2 linked regions of the Acaryochloris sp. CCMEE 5410 genome follow. The protein of the gene in region 2 binds, or shares a complex with, the protein of the main gene of each other region. Links are inferred from orthologs where the notes say so. Each region holds a gene or a part of one and is shown on either strand. Other genes may lie near its edges.

Evidence for each region.
Region 1: the proteins of tig (region 2) and rpsG are in contact, whole or in part, in a crystal structure (PDB 3GTY), measured with the Thermotoga maritima proteins. The link is inferred for Acaryochloris sp. CCMEE 5410 from one-to-one orthologs. Residues at the interface, in WP_004081061.1 of Thermotoga maritima: Glu122, Val124, Val129, Leu130, Tyr133, Glu188, Gly259, Ile262, Tyr263, Glu266, Ser270, Glu273, Gln274, Glu277, Arg308, Gln311, Ile312, Ser315, Tyr316, Glu325, Arg329, Arg336, Leu363, Phe366, Trp367, Arg373, Leu377, Arg381, Leu384, Glu387; in WP_004081843.1 of Thermotoga maritima: Lys34, Lys52, Lys55, Glu59, Arg62, Gln63, Glu66, Asn67, Lys69, Val71, Arg95, Ala109, Lys110, Lys111, Gly112, Arg113, Pro114, Glu117, Glu121, Ile124, Ala125, Tyr127, Asn128, Asn129, Thr130, Gly131, Lys135, Asp139, Arg142, Met143.

Annotation. Positions count from the first base shown.
Region 1 is NZ_AFEJ02000002.1:1,674,491-1,680,768, forward strand. Bases 2,772-5,695 are described here. They hold rpsG (30S ribosomal protein S7), read right to left. Parts: upstream 4,507-5,695; coding sequence 4,036-4,506; downstream 2,772-4,035. Other genes in these bases: fusA (elongation factor G), read right to left, coding at 2,772-3,938; rpsL (30S ribosomal protein S12), read right to left, coding at 4,716-5,090; ON05_RS28560 (YbaB/EbfC family nucleoid-associated protein), read right to left, coding at 5,172-5,528; murB (UDP-N-acetylmuramate dehydrogenase), read right to left, coding at 5,660-5,695. Also shown: ON05_RS28530 (LON peptidase substrate-binding domain-containing protein), read right to left, coding at 1-38; rpsJ (30S ribosomal protein S10), read right to left, coding at 145-462; tuf (elongation factor Tu), read right to left, coding at 608-1,837; more of fusA, read right to left, coding at 1,863-2,771; more of murB, read right to left, coding at 5,696-6,278.
Region 2 is NZ_AFEJ02000001.1:4,106,327-4,114,602, forward strand. The notes cover bases 79-2,984. They hold tig (trigger factor), read left to right. Parts: upstream 79-661; coding sequence 662-2,308; downstream 2,309-2,984. Other genes in these bases: ON05_RS18945 (aspartate-semialdehyde dehydrogenase), read right to left, coding at 79-128; clpP (ATP-dependent Clp endopeptidase proteolytic subunit ClpP), read left to right, coding at 2,451-2,984. In the rest of the region: more of ON05_RS18945, read right to left, coding at 1-78; more of clpP, read left to right, coding at 2,985-3,167; ATP-dependent protease ATP-binding subunit ClpX, read left to right, coding at 3,177-4,520; ON05_RS18965 (alpha/beta fold hydrolase), read left to right, coding at 4,541-5,398; DNA mismatch repair endonuclease MutL, read left to right, coding at 5,400-7,121; ON05_RS18975 (NYN domain-containing protein), read left to right, coding at 7,128-8,276. UniProt on the Bacillus subtilis protein: Involved in protein export. Acts as a chaperone by maintaining the newly synthesized protein in an open conformation. Functions as a peptidyl-prolyl cis-trans isomerase.

The DNA of each region.
Region 1 (6,278 bases), on a different replicon or contig from region 2:
GGTAGCTCACGAACAGCAATTGAAGAGGGAATAGCCATTGGCAACGGAAGAGGTGGGATAGGGAGTACTCTTATTCACTCTAGCCCATGTCTCCCGAAGAATTCACAAACAACTCAGACAAGCGCCTATCAACTGTGGCGATGACTAAAGCTTAACTTCAATATCAACACCAGCAGGTAGATCAAGCTTCATCAACGCATCAATTGTCTTGGGGGAAGGCTGATAAATATCAACAATACGACGGTGGGTGCGTGTTTCGAAGTGCTCACGGGAGTCTTTGTCTACGTGCGGAGATCGTAGAACACAATAAATACGTCGCCGAGTCGGTAAAGGAATAGGTCCAACAGGGGAAGCATTCGTCCGCTTAGCAGTTTCAACAATTTTGTCACAGGATGTATCAAGCAAACGGTGATCAAAAGCTTTTAGGCGAATGCGAATTTTCTGTTGCTGGAGAGTGGTCATATCTTAAGTCAGTTGTTAAGTTGTCAAGGTTCTGAATATTAGCAAAGCCGTTTAGCAGTGCCATTGGAATCGGAACTGTTTGGATGAGCTGAAGGTGAGCGTTATCGCTGTACCTCCAGCTCCATCTTAAGGGCTGCTTAGCAGACTATTTAAGAATTTTGGAGACAACACCAGCTCCAACAGTCCGTCCGCCTTCACGAATTGCAAATCGCATCCCTTGCTCAATCGCAATGGGGTTGATTAATTCAACCGTCATTTTAATGCGATCACCAGGCATCACCATTTCAGCCGCACTGCCATCATCAGCTGTAAAAGCACTGATAGTACCCGTTACATCTGTTGTCCTGACATAAAACTGAGGACGGTAGCCAGGGAAAAACGGTGTATGACGCCCTCCCTCATCCTTCTTCAGGATATAAACTTCAGACTCAAACTGAGTATGAGGGGTAATGGAGCCAGGCTTAGCCAATACCATGCCGCGCTCAATGTCTTCTTTCTGAACACCTCGCAAGAGCAAGCCGACGTTATCACCAGCCATTCCTTCGTCAAGGGTCTTTTGGAACATTTCAACACCAGTCACCGTAGTGCTGCGTGTGTCTCTAATCCCAACTAACTCAACGGTCTCACCAACGACAACCTTGCCTCGCTCAATCCGGCCAGTTGCAACAGTTCCACGACCTGTGATAGAGAAAACATCTTCAACTGCCATTAAGAAAGGCTTATCAACATCTCTTTCAGGAGTAGGGATATAAGCATCCACTTCTTCCATCAACTTATAAATCTTATCCACCCATTCGTTATCCCCTTTCTTCATGGAGTCAGCATCGTTGAGCGCTTCCAACGCCATTAGGGCAGAGCCTGAAACGATGGGAATATCATCGCCTGGAAAATCATAGTCGTTTAAGAGTTCTCGAACTTCTAGCTCAACCAACTCTAGCAACTCTTCATCATCTACCTGGTCTTGCTTATTCATAAAGACCACAATGTTGGGAACTCCAACTTGCTTAGCCAATAGAATATGTTCACGGGTTTGGGGCATAGGGCCATCAGCAGCCGAGACGACTAATACTGCCCCATCCATCTGGGCAGCCCCAGTAATCATGTTCTTGACATAGTCAGCGTGCCCAGGACAGTCCACGTGAGCATAATGACGATCTTCCGTCTCATACTCAACGTGCGCTGTATTAATGGTAATGCCTCTTTCCCGTTCTTCTGGGGCCGCATCAATGTCATCGTACTTCCTGGCTTTAGCTTGGCCAAGGGCAGCGAGAGACATGGTAATTGCTGCTGTCAAAGTGGTTTTACCATGATCAACGTGACCAATGGTGCCAATGTTGACGTGGGGTTTTGTTCGTTCAAATTTTGCGCGTGCCATGTATCAACTATTCCTTTTCGATGAATTATGCGTTCCCTTTGTTTTTTTCGATAATGGGTTCAGCCACATTGCGAGGAACGTCCTCGTAGTTGCCAAACTCCATTGTAAAGATACCTCGACCCTGAGTCATAGACCGGATATCTGTGGCATAGCCAAACATGGTCGCCAATGGGACTTTGGTCGTCACTTTGGCGAGCCCTTGGGCCACTTCTTGACCTTCGATTTGGCCTCTTCGAGAAATGAGGTCACCCATTACAGGGCCTAGGAAGTCTTCAGGTACTTCTACCTCAACTTTCATCATGGGTTCTAATAGCGCTGGGGAGGCTTGCATTACCCCCTCTTTGATTGCCATTGAGCCCGCGATTTTAAAGGCCATTTCAGAAGAATCAACATCATGGTAAGACCCGTCCACTAATGTCGCTTTGACATCAATGAGGGGATAACCAGCTAAGATACCAGATTCGCAAGCTTCTTTCATCCCTTGCTCAGCCGGACCAATAAACTCTTTGGGGATAGCCCCCCCGACAATTTTTGAGATAAATTCGAAACCAGTGCCCTCTTCAGCAGGTTCGATCTCAACAACCACATGACCATATTGGCCTTTCCCACCGCTTTGCCGCACAAACTTGCCTTCTGCCGTCACTGCTTTGCGTATCGTTTCCCGATACGCAACTTGGGGGGCTCCAATATTAGCCTCAACTTTGAATTCTCGCAGCATCCGATCAATCAAAATCTCCAAATGCAGCTCACCCATCCCGGCAATCACCGTCTGATTGGTTTCCGGGTCTACACTAACGCGAAAGGTAGGATCTTCTTGAGACAAAGACTGTAGAGCTTTGGACAGTTTATCCATATCCTGCTTAGTTTTAGGCTCTACCGCCACAGAAATAACAGGCTCAGGGATAAATAGAGACTCCAGAACAATCGGTTCAGATGCATTACACAGAGTTTCCCCCGTAAACGTATCCTTAAGGCCCAGGGCTGCACCTAAATCTCCTGACCGCAACTCATCAACCTCAATTCGATCATCAGCTTTCATGATGATCAACCTAGAAACTCGCTCTTTTTTATTTTTGGTTGGATTGAGAATATAGCTGCCTTTGGTGAGAACACCTGAATACACACGAATAAAAGTGAGCCGTCCATAGGGATCAGACATCACTTTAAATGCAAGGGCAGCTAAAGGTGCTTCATCATCAGCCGGACGCTCAGCTTCAGTGCCATCCAACAGCTTCCCTTGAATAGCAGGAACATCAATCGGTGCCGGCATATAGTCAATAACAGCATCTAGTAAGAGCTGAACACCTTTATTCTTGAAAGCAGAGCCGCAAAGCATGGGCACAATAGTGCCTGCAATGGTGCCACGGCGCAAAGCCGATTGAATTTCTATTTCTGATAAAGATTCACCTTCGAGATACTTCTCCATCAGGGAATCATCGGCTTCAGCCACTGCCTCAACTAGCAGTGTTCGATACTCTTGAGCCTGTTCTTGAGTGGACTCAGGAATCTCGGTCTCTTGAATATCAGTGCCCTGATCATTGGTGTAGATGAAGGCTTTCATATTCACCAAATCAACGATTCCCTCAAACTTATCTTCACTGCCGATTGGAAGTTGAACGGCAACAGCATTAGCTTTGAGACGATCACGAATTTGTTCATAAACTCTGAAAAAATTCGCACCCGTTCGATCCATCTTGTTGACGAAGACAATTCGGGGAACTTGATAGCGATCTGCCTGACGCCAAACTGTTTCTGACTGAGGTTGCACCCCTCCCACAGAGCAGAAAACCGCAATCACACCATCCAAAACACGCATCGAGCGTTCCACTTCGATCGTGAAATCTACATGCCCAGGCGTATCAATAATATTGACTTGGTGATCCTGCCAGGTTGTGGAAATGGCTGCAGCGGTAATAGTAATGCCACGTTCCCGCTCCTGATCCATCCAATCAGTAACTGTATTGCCATCATGAACTTCTCCGACCTTGTGTACCACACCGGAGTAGAACAAAATACGCTCAGTTGTCGTCGTTTTTCCCGCATCAATATGGGCCGCAATGCCAATATTGCGCACTTTTTCTAGCGGGACAGAACGTGCCACAGCTACCTCCTTCGCCCTAGCAAGTCATTCGCATAAGGGTATACAACATTCTTGCTGTAATGATTCTATAACTTATCTCAGATGAACTTCACAAAGCTTAGTACCGATAATGGGCAAACGCTTTATTAGCTTCCGCCATACGGTGGGTCTCTTCACGCTTACGAATCGCTGCACCTGTCTCATTCGCAGCATCGATGAGTTCGTTAGCCAATTTGCTCACCATAGACCGCCCAGGACGCTGGCGCGAAAAACGAATAATCCATCGCAACGCCAAGGCAATACCTCGATCGGATCTGACTTCCATCGGGACTTGATAAGTAGCACCACCCACTCGGCGTGCTTTCACTTCTACTAATGGCGTCACATTGCGAACTGCCGTTTCAAACACCTCTAACGGGTCCTGATTCGTTCGCTCTTCAATGATTTTCAACGCATCATAAAGGATACGGGATGCCAGAGATTTTTTCCCACTCGCCATCAAGCGCCGAATAGTCATACTAATGAGGCGGCTATTATAAACCGGATCGGGGGGAACAGGGCGCTTTTGGACACGAATACGACGAGACATGAGAAATCCTACACAAGATAGTAATAATTAAGGGCTTAATAAATCCCCGCTATTTCGAGGAATGCATTTTTAAGACTACGATAACCGCAACCATCTAGCCTAATGCTCACACTGATGAGAGAAATAGGATTAAGGTCAGCATGTTCCCAAAACATAAGCCACCGCTAGGGAACTCCGCTCTATCTCAACTTAAGATCGCGGGTAGGTTACTAACCTTTAGGACGCTTCGCCCCATACTTGGAACGACCTTGGCGTCTATCTTTCACTCCAGCAGTATCCAAAGTGCCGCGGATAATATGGTAGCGAACACCCGGCAAGTCTTTAACACGACCACCCCGAATCATAACAACGGAATGCTCTTGCAAATTATGGCCGATTCCAGGAATATAGGCTGTAACCTCAAATCCAGAGGTCAAGCGAACCCGGGCGACTTTCCGCAAAGCAGAGTTGGGCTTTTTAGGGGTCGTGGTATAAACGCGAGTACAAACACCACGGCGCTGAGGACAGCTTTTTAAAGCCGGCGACTTTGTCTTTTTCTTTGTGTTGTAACGCTCGCTGCGGATGAGCTGCTGAATTGTGGGCATAGATGGGCGATGGTAAGTTAAGTTAGGATTTGGGATTCTTCCAAATCCTAACTATATAGATCTTTACGGTCTTGTGTCAACTTAACCACCTAAACCTGGCAAATTAAGATCGCCTGTCAAGTCTTCCATGCGCTCACGCATGGTATCGGTGGATTTTTGATATGCATCTTTCATTGCTTCAGCAACCAGTTCAGACAATGCATCTAGACCTTTATCGACTGCTTCTTGGGTAATTTCAGCACGAATAGGTTCTTGGTTACCGCTCATGACCACCTTAACTAAGCCGCCACCAGCTGCACCCTCGATCTCCATTTGTTCAAGATCTTCTTGTAATTGCTTTGCGCCTTCTTGCACTTGTTGTGCTTTCTGAATAGCTGCGGCTAATTCTTTCATTTTGCCGAGGCCGAAGCCAAAGCCTTGTCCTTGCTCTTTTGGCATAGTCTTTATGGTTTGTTAATGTGCTTGAATCTTTGCTTTGCTCTAGATGAGCTCCTCTAAGGAACCTCAAATCGAACTGTTTACTATGATACTGAGAGTCTACCCCAAGAGGCGTAAAGGGAATCCACTTTCTATGTGATCTGTGGAAATTTACCCAACATTTTTACCTCTGGTTTGAGCAGCAGTGACCAATTTTCCTCAACTTTTTGCTGAACATAATGAATCAGATTGAAGATGTCAGTCGCCGTGGCGTTACCAGAATTAAGGATAAAGTTAGCGTGCTTTTGAGCAACTTGCGCCCCTCCTAGTGAGTATCCTTTCAAGCCTGATTGCTCAATTAGCCAACCTGCCGTTCGCGGCAGAGGATTGCGAAACACGCTGCCACAGCTTGGCCAATCATAGGGTTGTGTGCTGAGGCGATGGTCTAAGTGGGACTGAGTTGTCGCTTTGACCTGTTCAGCCGATTGGTTGGCATGAAGCTGGAACACCCCCAGCAAAACAGGCCTGGGAGATTGCTGTAAGATAGATGACCGATACTGAAAGGCCATGTGTTCAGGCTTCAATACCTGAATCGTTCCATCTCTGTCTAGGGCATGAACCTCAGTTAACACATCTGCCGTACATCCACCGTGCGCTCCAGCATTCATCACTAATGCTCCGCCTACCGTTCCAGGAATACCGACGGCCCATTCCAAACCAGACCAGCCCTGTTTAGCAGCTTGCCAAGCTAGTTTAGGTAACGATTCCCCA
Region 2 (8,276 bases):
GCTGAACGAGGAGATGCTAAGAGTTTGAGGGTGGATAGCGGGAAATTCCGTTCTTCTAGTAGGGTGATGAGCTCTGCACCCACTGCTCCCGTGGCCCCTAATATGGCTACTCTGTATGCTTGACCCAAATTTGATTCCTCCAACGTCTGTAAAATTAAAGGGCTAATAAAATAGTTTGATGTGTATGTTCAGGATTTAATGATCTGAGACGATTGATTTGAAAAAGGCTCAGCTTTCAAAAAAGCGAGACCGTCTGCTCTGAAGCATGGATTGAGCTGGGCAGAAAAATTGGAGGGTTACGATAATGTTGCGTTTGGATTGAAGTAACCTCTTACTCTAGTTTAGAGCATCAACCTCCGGTCTTTGAAATTTTTGATTCATTTTTCGCTTTTAGGTCAATATATTTAGACAATGCCGCTAGGAACGTGTAGGAGGAAAGGCCAAGTGCTTCTACTCCACTAGGGTTCCCAGTTAGAGCTCATTATATCGTTTGCAAGGGAAGGATTAAGGACGTGAACTGGAGCAAAATTCGCTAATCTAGGTTTAGCTGCATTCACAACTTGAATTAGAATAGCTCTACCAATATCAAGCAATCCTGCTTGATTAGTCATTACATTTTTACTCACACATTATTTTTGGTCCGCTGGGAGAGGGAATCGATTTGTCTAAAACTAAAGAGCTACTAAAGGTAACACAGGAAAAGCTCCCTGGCAGTCAAATCAGTCTGGAAATAGAAATTTCTCCTGAGCAATCGCGTCAAGCGTATGAGCAAGTGATTACGAAGTTCATGCGATCGGCTAATATTCCTGGTTTTCGTAAAGGTAAAGTCCCCAAACAAGTTATTCTCCAACGGTTTGGCACAGATCAGTTAAAAGCCTCTGCGTTGGAAGATTTAGTTCAAAAGAATTTTGAAGCTGCGGTTAAGCAAGAAGAGATTGAAGCTTTAGGTAACGTTCAGTTCCGTTCGTCTTTTGATGAACTCGCTGCTGAGTTTGAACCCGGTAAGGCGATTGTATTTGCCGTTAGTGTCGATGTCCCCCCGGAAGTCACCCTTAAGAAGTATCAAGACTTTAAAGTTACGGCTGAAAAGATAGAATATGAGTCCTCTAAGGTCGATGAAGTGCTAGAAGAACATCGATCCTCGAATGCAACCTTGGTTCCTGTCGAAGATCGAGCTGCAGCGGCTAATGATGTTACTCTCGTCGATTTTGAAAGCCGATTCTTACCCGGTGAGTCAGGCGCTGATGAAGAAGGTGAGACGCCAGAGGGAGAGTCCGTTCAAGACTTCCAACTGGAGCTTGTGAAAGGGAAGTTTATTGACGATTTGATCGATGGCATCATCGGTATGCAAATTGGGGAAACCAAGAATATTGCAGTGACGCTGCCTCAAGAATATTTCCAAGATGAGTTGGCTGGCCGCTCTGCTGAATTTACTGTCAGTCTCAAGGATATTAAAGCGAAAGAGCTACCACCTCTAGATGATGATTTTGCCCAAGATGTTAGCGAATTTTCGACCTTGGCAGAATTGCGCCAGTTTTTAGAGGAGCAATATCAGCAAGAAGCCCAAGATAGTACGGATGCCAATGTGGAAGCAGCTCTTCTAGAGGCATTGATTGAAGAGCTAGACGTTGATCTGCCTGAAAGCATGATCGACGATGAGCTGAATGTCATGATTCGAGAAACGCTCAGTCGCTTGCAGTCTAATGGTTTAGACATTAACAAGCTGGTGACCAAAGAGATGCTCGGGGAGATGAAAGAACGCATGCGATCGGATGCAATTCCTCGTTTGAAGCGAACTCTAGCCTTGGCCGAAGTGGCGAAAGCAGAATCGATCACAGTTGAGGCGGATGCGATTGAAGATCGATGCCAAGAAATTCTAAAGGATCTGCAAGGACAAGATATTGATCGGGATCGCTTAGAAGCTGTTGTTGAAGATGAGTTGTTGCATAAGCAGGTGGTAGCTTGGCTAACCGAACACTCTGAGGTGGAATTGGTTGAGCCAAAATCTGAGGAGGATGCTGCAAAAGCGGAGGCCAAAGCAGAGGAAGAGGCTACTGCTGAAGAAGGAAAGCTATCTGAAGCTAAGAAATCGGCTAAATCAACAGCAAAAAAAGCATCTACAAAAAAAGCAAAGTCGGCTAAAGCAGCTGAGGAAGTCGCTGATGAGACTAAGGAAGAATCAGCTGCTAAGAAAACAACGGCTAAAGCTAAACGGTCAACGGCAAAAACCACTAAGAAAACGTCTACTAAGGCGAAAAAAACATCTGATAAGCCCAAAGCAGATGATTCAACCACTGATTCTGAATAGCCCGTTTAAGAACGGGAGCAGCTTTTTCCAAAGGAGTTAAGGCATAATATAACTGGTTGACCAGGTGAAAGGGTAATCGCCTTAGATCCCCACACCTAGATATCGCTAACACTACCCATTGATACGATTAACGTTGAGGTCCATGATCTTGTCTCATTCTTCTGATCACTTCTACCCTGGTCTGTCTGGTGAGTCCAGTCCTACCTATATGCCGCCTCGCAATATCGTACCGATGGTTGTTGAACAGTCTGGTCGAGGCGAGCGGGCGTTTGATATATACTCTCGCTTGCTCCGTGAGCGAATTGTCTTCTTAGGCGGAGGGGGCTCTGCCAATGGGGGCGGCATTGATGATGCTGTTGCTGATGCCATTGTGGCTCAGCTCCTGTTTCTAGAATCAGAAAACCCCGAACAGGATATTTACCTTTACATTAATTCACCTGGCGGTTCGATCACGGCAGGAATGGCTATTTACGACACCATTCAGCATATTCGCCCCGATGTTTGTACCATTTGTTTTGGTTTAGCAGCTAGTATGGGTGCGTTCCTTTTATGTGCAGGTACTGCAGGCAAGCGAATGGCATTGCCAAATGCGCGAATTATGATCCATCAGCCTTTGGGCGGTGCTCAAGGTCAAGCGGTAGATATTGAAATTCGAGCTAAAGAAATTTTGTACCTCAAAAATAATCTTAATCATCTTATGGCAGGCCATACAGGTCAGCCGTTTGAGCGGATTGAAGCAGACACCGAGAGAGATTTCTTTATGTCTGCAGAAGAGGCACAAAAATATGGTTTGATTGATCAAGTCCTCACTAGACAAAATCTTCCTAACCACTCTGAAGCCGTCAGTGAAGTCCACTAAGAGAAAGCCATGTCTAAATATGACTCCCATCTCAAATGTTCATTTTGTGGGAAATCTCAAGAACAGGTCCGCAAATTAATTGCTGGGCCGGGGGTCTATATCTGCGATGAATGCGTAGATTTGTGCAATGAAATTCTGGACGAAGAGCTATTCGATACGGCTAGTAGTATGCCTGCTGCCAGTAGAGCTCCGGTTGCAGAGCGTAAACGGTCTCAATCTGCTCCTCTGTCTCTCAACCAGATTCCTAAACCACGGGATATCAAGTCATATTTAGATGAACATGTCATCGGACAAGACGAAGCGAAAAAAGTCTTGTCCGTTGCTGTATATAACCATTACAAGCGTTTGAGCATTAGCCAAGCTTCGGCAGAGTCTGTTGCTGAATTGGATGATGCCATCGAATTACAAAAATCCAACATTTTGCTGATCGGTCCTACAGGATGTGGCAAAACGCTGCTGGCTCAGACATTAGCCCAAATGCTCGATGTTCCGTTTGCGGTGGCGGACGCTACAACCTTAACCGAGGCTGGTTATGTAGGCGAGGACGTTGAGAATATTCTATTACGACTCCTGCAGGTTGCCGATTTAGATGTAGAAGAAGCCCAAAGAGGGATCATCTATATCGATGAAATTGATAAGGTGGCTCGTAAGAGTGAAAACCCTTCGATTACGCGAGATGTCTCTGGCGAAGGGGTGCAGCAGGCTCTATTGAAAATGTTGGAAGGGACAGTGGCTAATGTTCCTCCCCAAGGTGGGCGCAAGCACCCTTACCAAGACTGTATTCAAATCGATACCACTAACATTCTATTTATCTGTGGTGGGGCGTTTGTTGGTCTCGATAAAATTATTGAGCAGCGGACGGGTAAAAAAGCCATGGGATTCATCCAAGATGGTGAACTCCGGGCAAAAGAACAGCGTACTGCCGATATGCTGAGAGATTTGGAGGCTGAAGATTTAGTCAAATTTGGGATGATTCCTGAATTTACGGGTCGGATCCCGGTGATGTCTGTGATTGATGCTTTGGATGAAGATGTGCTCTGTCAGATTCTGACGGAGCCACGCAATGCTTTGGTGAAGCAATATCAAAAGCTATTGCGGATGGATCGGGTAGAGCTCGAGTTTCAGCCCGATGCAATTCGCGCCATTGCTCAGGAAGCCTATCGACGTAGAACGGGAGCTAGAGCTCTGCGGGCCATTGTCGAAGAGATTATGCTGGATGTGATGTATGAGCTACCGTCCCAATCTCGTAAAGAGCTGACCCAATGCTTGATTACCCGCTCGATGGTGGAACAGCGGTCGACGGCTGAGTTGTTGGTGCATCCTTCCGCTATTTCGACCCCAGAATCTGCATAAGTTCGTTTCGGTCACATTTCATGCCTCAGGCTCTCATTCGCGGTCATGATCACTACTATGAATGGGTGACGCAAGACCCTCGTCAGTTGAGATCTGGGAAGCCTGTGATGGTGTTTCTCCATGGTTGGGGCGGCTCAAGTCGCTATTGGCGACCTATCGCCCAAGCGCTGGCTGCCGATTTTGATTGCTTACTGTATGACCTCCGTGGATTTGGGCAATCCCAAGATTCACTACGGGCGTCTAGAGCGGTCGAGACTTATACGATTCAGTCCTATGTTGAAGATTTAGAGGCTTTATTGAATGCTTTGGAGATTCCGACAGTGTGTCTCCAGGCCCATTCCATGGGATCGACAATTGGTGCCTTGTTTCTCAATCGATATCCTCAACGGGTGCAGCAAGCGATCCTCGCCTGTAGTGGGTTGTTTCAATATGATGAGCAAGAATTTCGTCAGTTTCATCAGGTGGGTGAGTGGGTGGTGCGATTACGGCCTCGTTGGCTGGCCCAGGTGCCCTTCTTAGATCGACTGTTTATGGCCCGCTTTCTCCATCGGCCCATTGCATCTGACCAACGTCGAGGGTTTGTGTCAGACTATGTGGGGGCAGATGCAGCCGCTGCGTTGGGAACCTTATTGTCCGCTGTGAGTGAGTCAGTGGCAACGGCCATGTCTGCAGAATTTGCCCAGCTCCAAACACCCACGTTAATTGTGTCGGGAGATAAGGATCAGATTGTCCCAGCGGACTCGGGGGAGGAGGCTGCCGCTTTGAATCCCAATATTGACTATGTGAGGATGGCCCAAACGGGACATTTCCCCATGCTGGAAGATACTTCCACCTATCTACAGCATATTCACCACTTTTTAACGCCGGTGACCTGCTGAGATGGTAGAGTGCGCCCCCGATCTTCAGATTCAGCCTCTGGGAACTAATTTGGTTCATCGGATTGCGGCAGGAGAGGTGATTGATTCCCTCGGGGCTGTCGTGCGGGAACTACTGGATAATGCCTTAGATGCTGGGGCGGATCGGATCAGTGTGTCCCTCTGGCCTCAAGATTGGCGGATTCAGGTGGTTGATAATGGTCAAGGCCTCACTGCTGCCGATTTATCCCAAGCTGCGACGCCTCACACCACAAGCAAACTGCAGCGGGAAGAAGATCTGTGGGATATCCAGACCCTGGGGTTTCGAGGCGAGGCCCTCCATAGTTTGGCTCAAATGGGACGGTTAGAGATTTGCAGCCGACCTTTGGGATCGGCTCAGGGATGCCGAGTTCGATACGATCACCAAGGTCATGTGGTGGCCCAAGAGACGGTTGCGATCGCAACCGGTACCGTTGTCACCGTGGCAGATTTATTCCAGGACTGGCCGACCCGCAAACAGGCCCTCCCCGATCCAGCGCGACAAATGCGGGGGGTGCAAACCATCATCCATGACTATGCCCTGTGCCACCCTCAAGTCACCTGGCAGGTGCAGCAAAATAATCGCCCGTGGTTTAGTATCGCCCCAGCTGAAGCCGCTCAAGATATTCTTCCCCAGCTCCTGGCGACCCTGCAGCCAGGAGATTTATGTCATCATCGCTGTCAGATTCCCGATTTGCCGGGAAATAATGCGGTGGAAGTGGTGTTGGGCTTACCCGATCGCTGCCATCGCCATCGTCCTGATTGGGTAAAGGTGGCGGTCAATGGTCGCTGTGTCCAAGTCAGTGGTGAAGATGCAGGCCAGTCTCACCCTTTGGAGCAAACCATCCTAGCGGCGTTTCGACAAACCCTACCCCGCCATCGCCATCCCCTGTGCTTTATTCATCTCCATGCTGACCCTCAGCATGTGGATTGGCATCGGCATCCTGCTAAAACTGAGATTTACCTGCGGCATTTAGACCAGTGGCGACCTGCCGTAACCACGACGATTCAGGAAGCCCTGCAAATTCCTGCCGATATTCGGGACTCAGGTCATACTCAGAAAATTCGCCAATTGATGAAAGTGGCAGAGGCCAAAGGAGTTTATCACTTACAGCAGCCCTCCCTGTTATCCCCCCAGTCTGAGCAAGCAGCAGGGGAGTCCGGCTTTAATGTCCTGAAGGCCATTGCCCAATTGCACCGGACGTATATTGTGGCAGAGCATCCTTCGGGAGTTTGGCTGGTGGAGCAGCATATTGCCCATGAGCGGGTTCTCTACGAGCAATTAGGCCAAGACTGGCATTTAGTGTCCTTGACCCCACCGATGATGCTGCGAGATTTAACCGAGAGACAGGTAGAGCAGCTCACGGATATTGGTATTGATATTACGGAATTTGGCCATCAGCTGTGGGCCATTCGCTCGGCCCCACAACGGCTAGCAGAACGCCCGGATTGCGAAGCGGCCCTGATTGAACTCAGTCAATGTGAGAGTATTGAAGCAGCCTTAGCCGCCACCGCTTGCCGGAGTGCCATTCGCAATGGCATGGCCCTTAACCTGTTGGAGATGCAAAACTTGTTGGATCAATGGCAGCAAACCCGTCATCCGCGCACCTGCCCCCATGGACGACCAATTTACTTATCGATGGAAGAAGCGGACTTATCTCGGTTTTTTCGTCGGCATTGGGTGATTGGTAAAAGTCATGGAATCTAGATACCAATGGTGCAAGTCAGTAAACAAGGATTGATTCTAGGATTAGGTCCGTTAGCCTTTGCCATCGCCTTTGGGGTGACCTATCTATCCGACCGCGATGCTCGGCGAGCTTCCGTGACAGGATTGGCAGCTCTCTCTGCGACCTATGCCACAGGACTGATTGCGACTGAAGATCGCCGCCGCCCTGCCGCCCTGGCGAATGCTGACTCTCTGCCAATGCAGGGTCTATCTCAGATGACTCCATCTCTGGTATCTTCGACCCCTGTGCCTGTATCTCAATCAGCGTCTGGCGAGGTCGCTGTGTTTTGGGATTATGAGAATGTCAAAATTGCTGCCCAAGGTATCCAAGCTCCTCTGGCTGAATCTTTGGTGGAGTATTCCCAATCTCAAGGTCATACGCGCCTGAAAATCGTCTACTCCAATTGGCGACGAGAAAAAGAATCTTTAGTGCAGGCCCTATATAGTCTAGGGTTTGAGCCTATTCATGTTTCCACGGGTAAAGAAAATGCGGTTGATGTTAAGTTGACCGTTGACTGTTTAAATACGGCGTATCAATATCCTGATGTCGGCCACTTTATTATTGTCACGGGCGATCGGGATTTTGTGCCTTTGGTGAATGCCTTAAAAACCTTGGAAAAGCGGGTGACCTTAATTGGTCGGGCTGAAGTGGCTAGCAATCAGCTGTTACTGAGTGCAGATGAATTTATTGATTTAGAAAAGCTAGATACTGAAGACACCGAAAAGGCCGCCCCCGCCCAACGGCTCACCCAAACGATTAGCTATGAGGATGCCGTTGCCTGCTTACTAGCGGCTATTAACCTAGCCCGGGATCAAGGCAAAAGCACCCGCTTTGGTGCGGTGGATCGCCTGATGCGGGCCAATGTTAAATACACCTATGCAGGGGTGGCTTCGATTACGCGCCCAGATGCTGCGCCATTTACGAACTTCAGCGCCTTTGTTGATGCAGCTGCTACGGCTGGACAAGTTCAAATTAAAACTCTGTCTGGATTTAAAGAACTGTTTTTGCCGGACGAAGATCCGGAGGCCGAGTCTGAATTTAGCTCTCAAGATTCGGGTCCTCTGACCCGGGAACAGTGGAAAATTATTCTGGATCAGGTACAAAGCGCCTTCAAAGAGACGGATCCGGAGCATAAT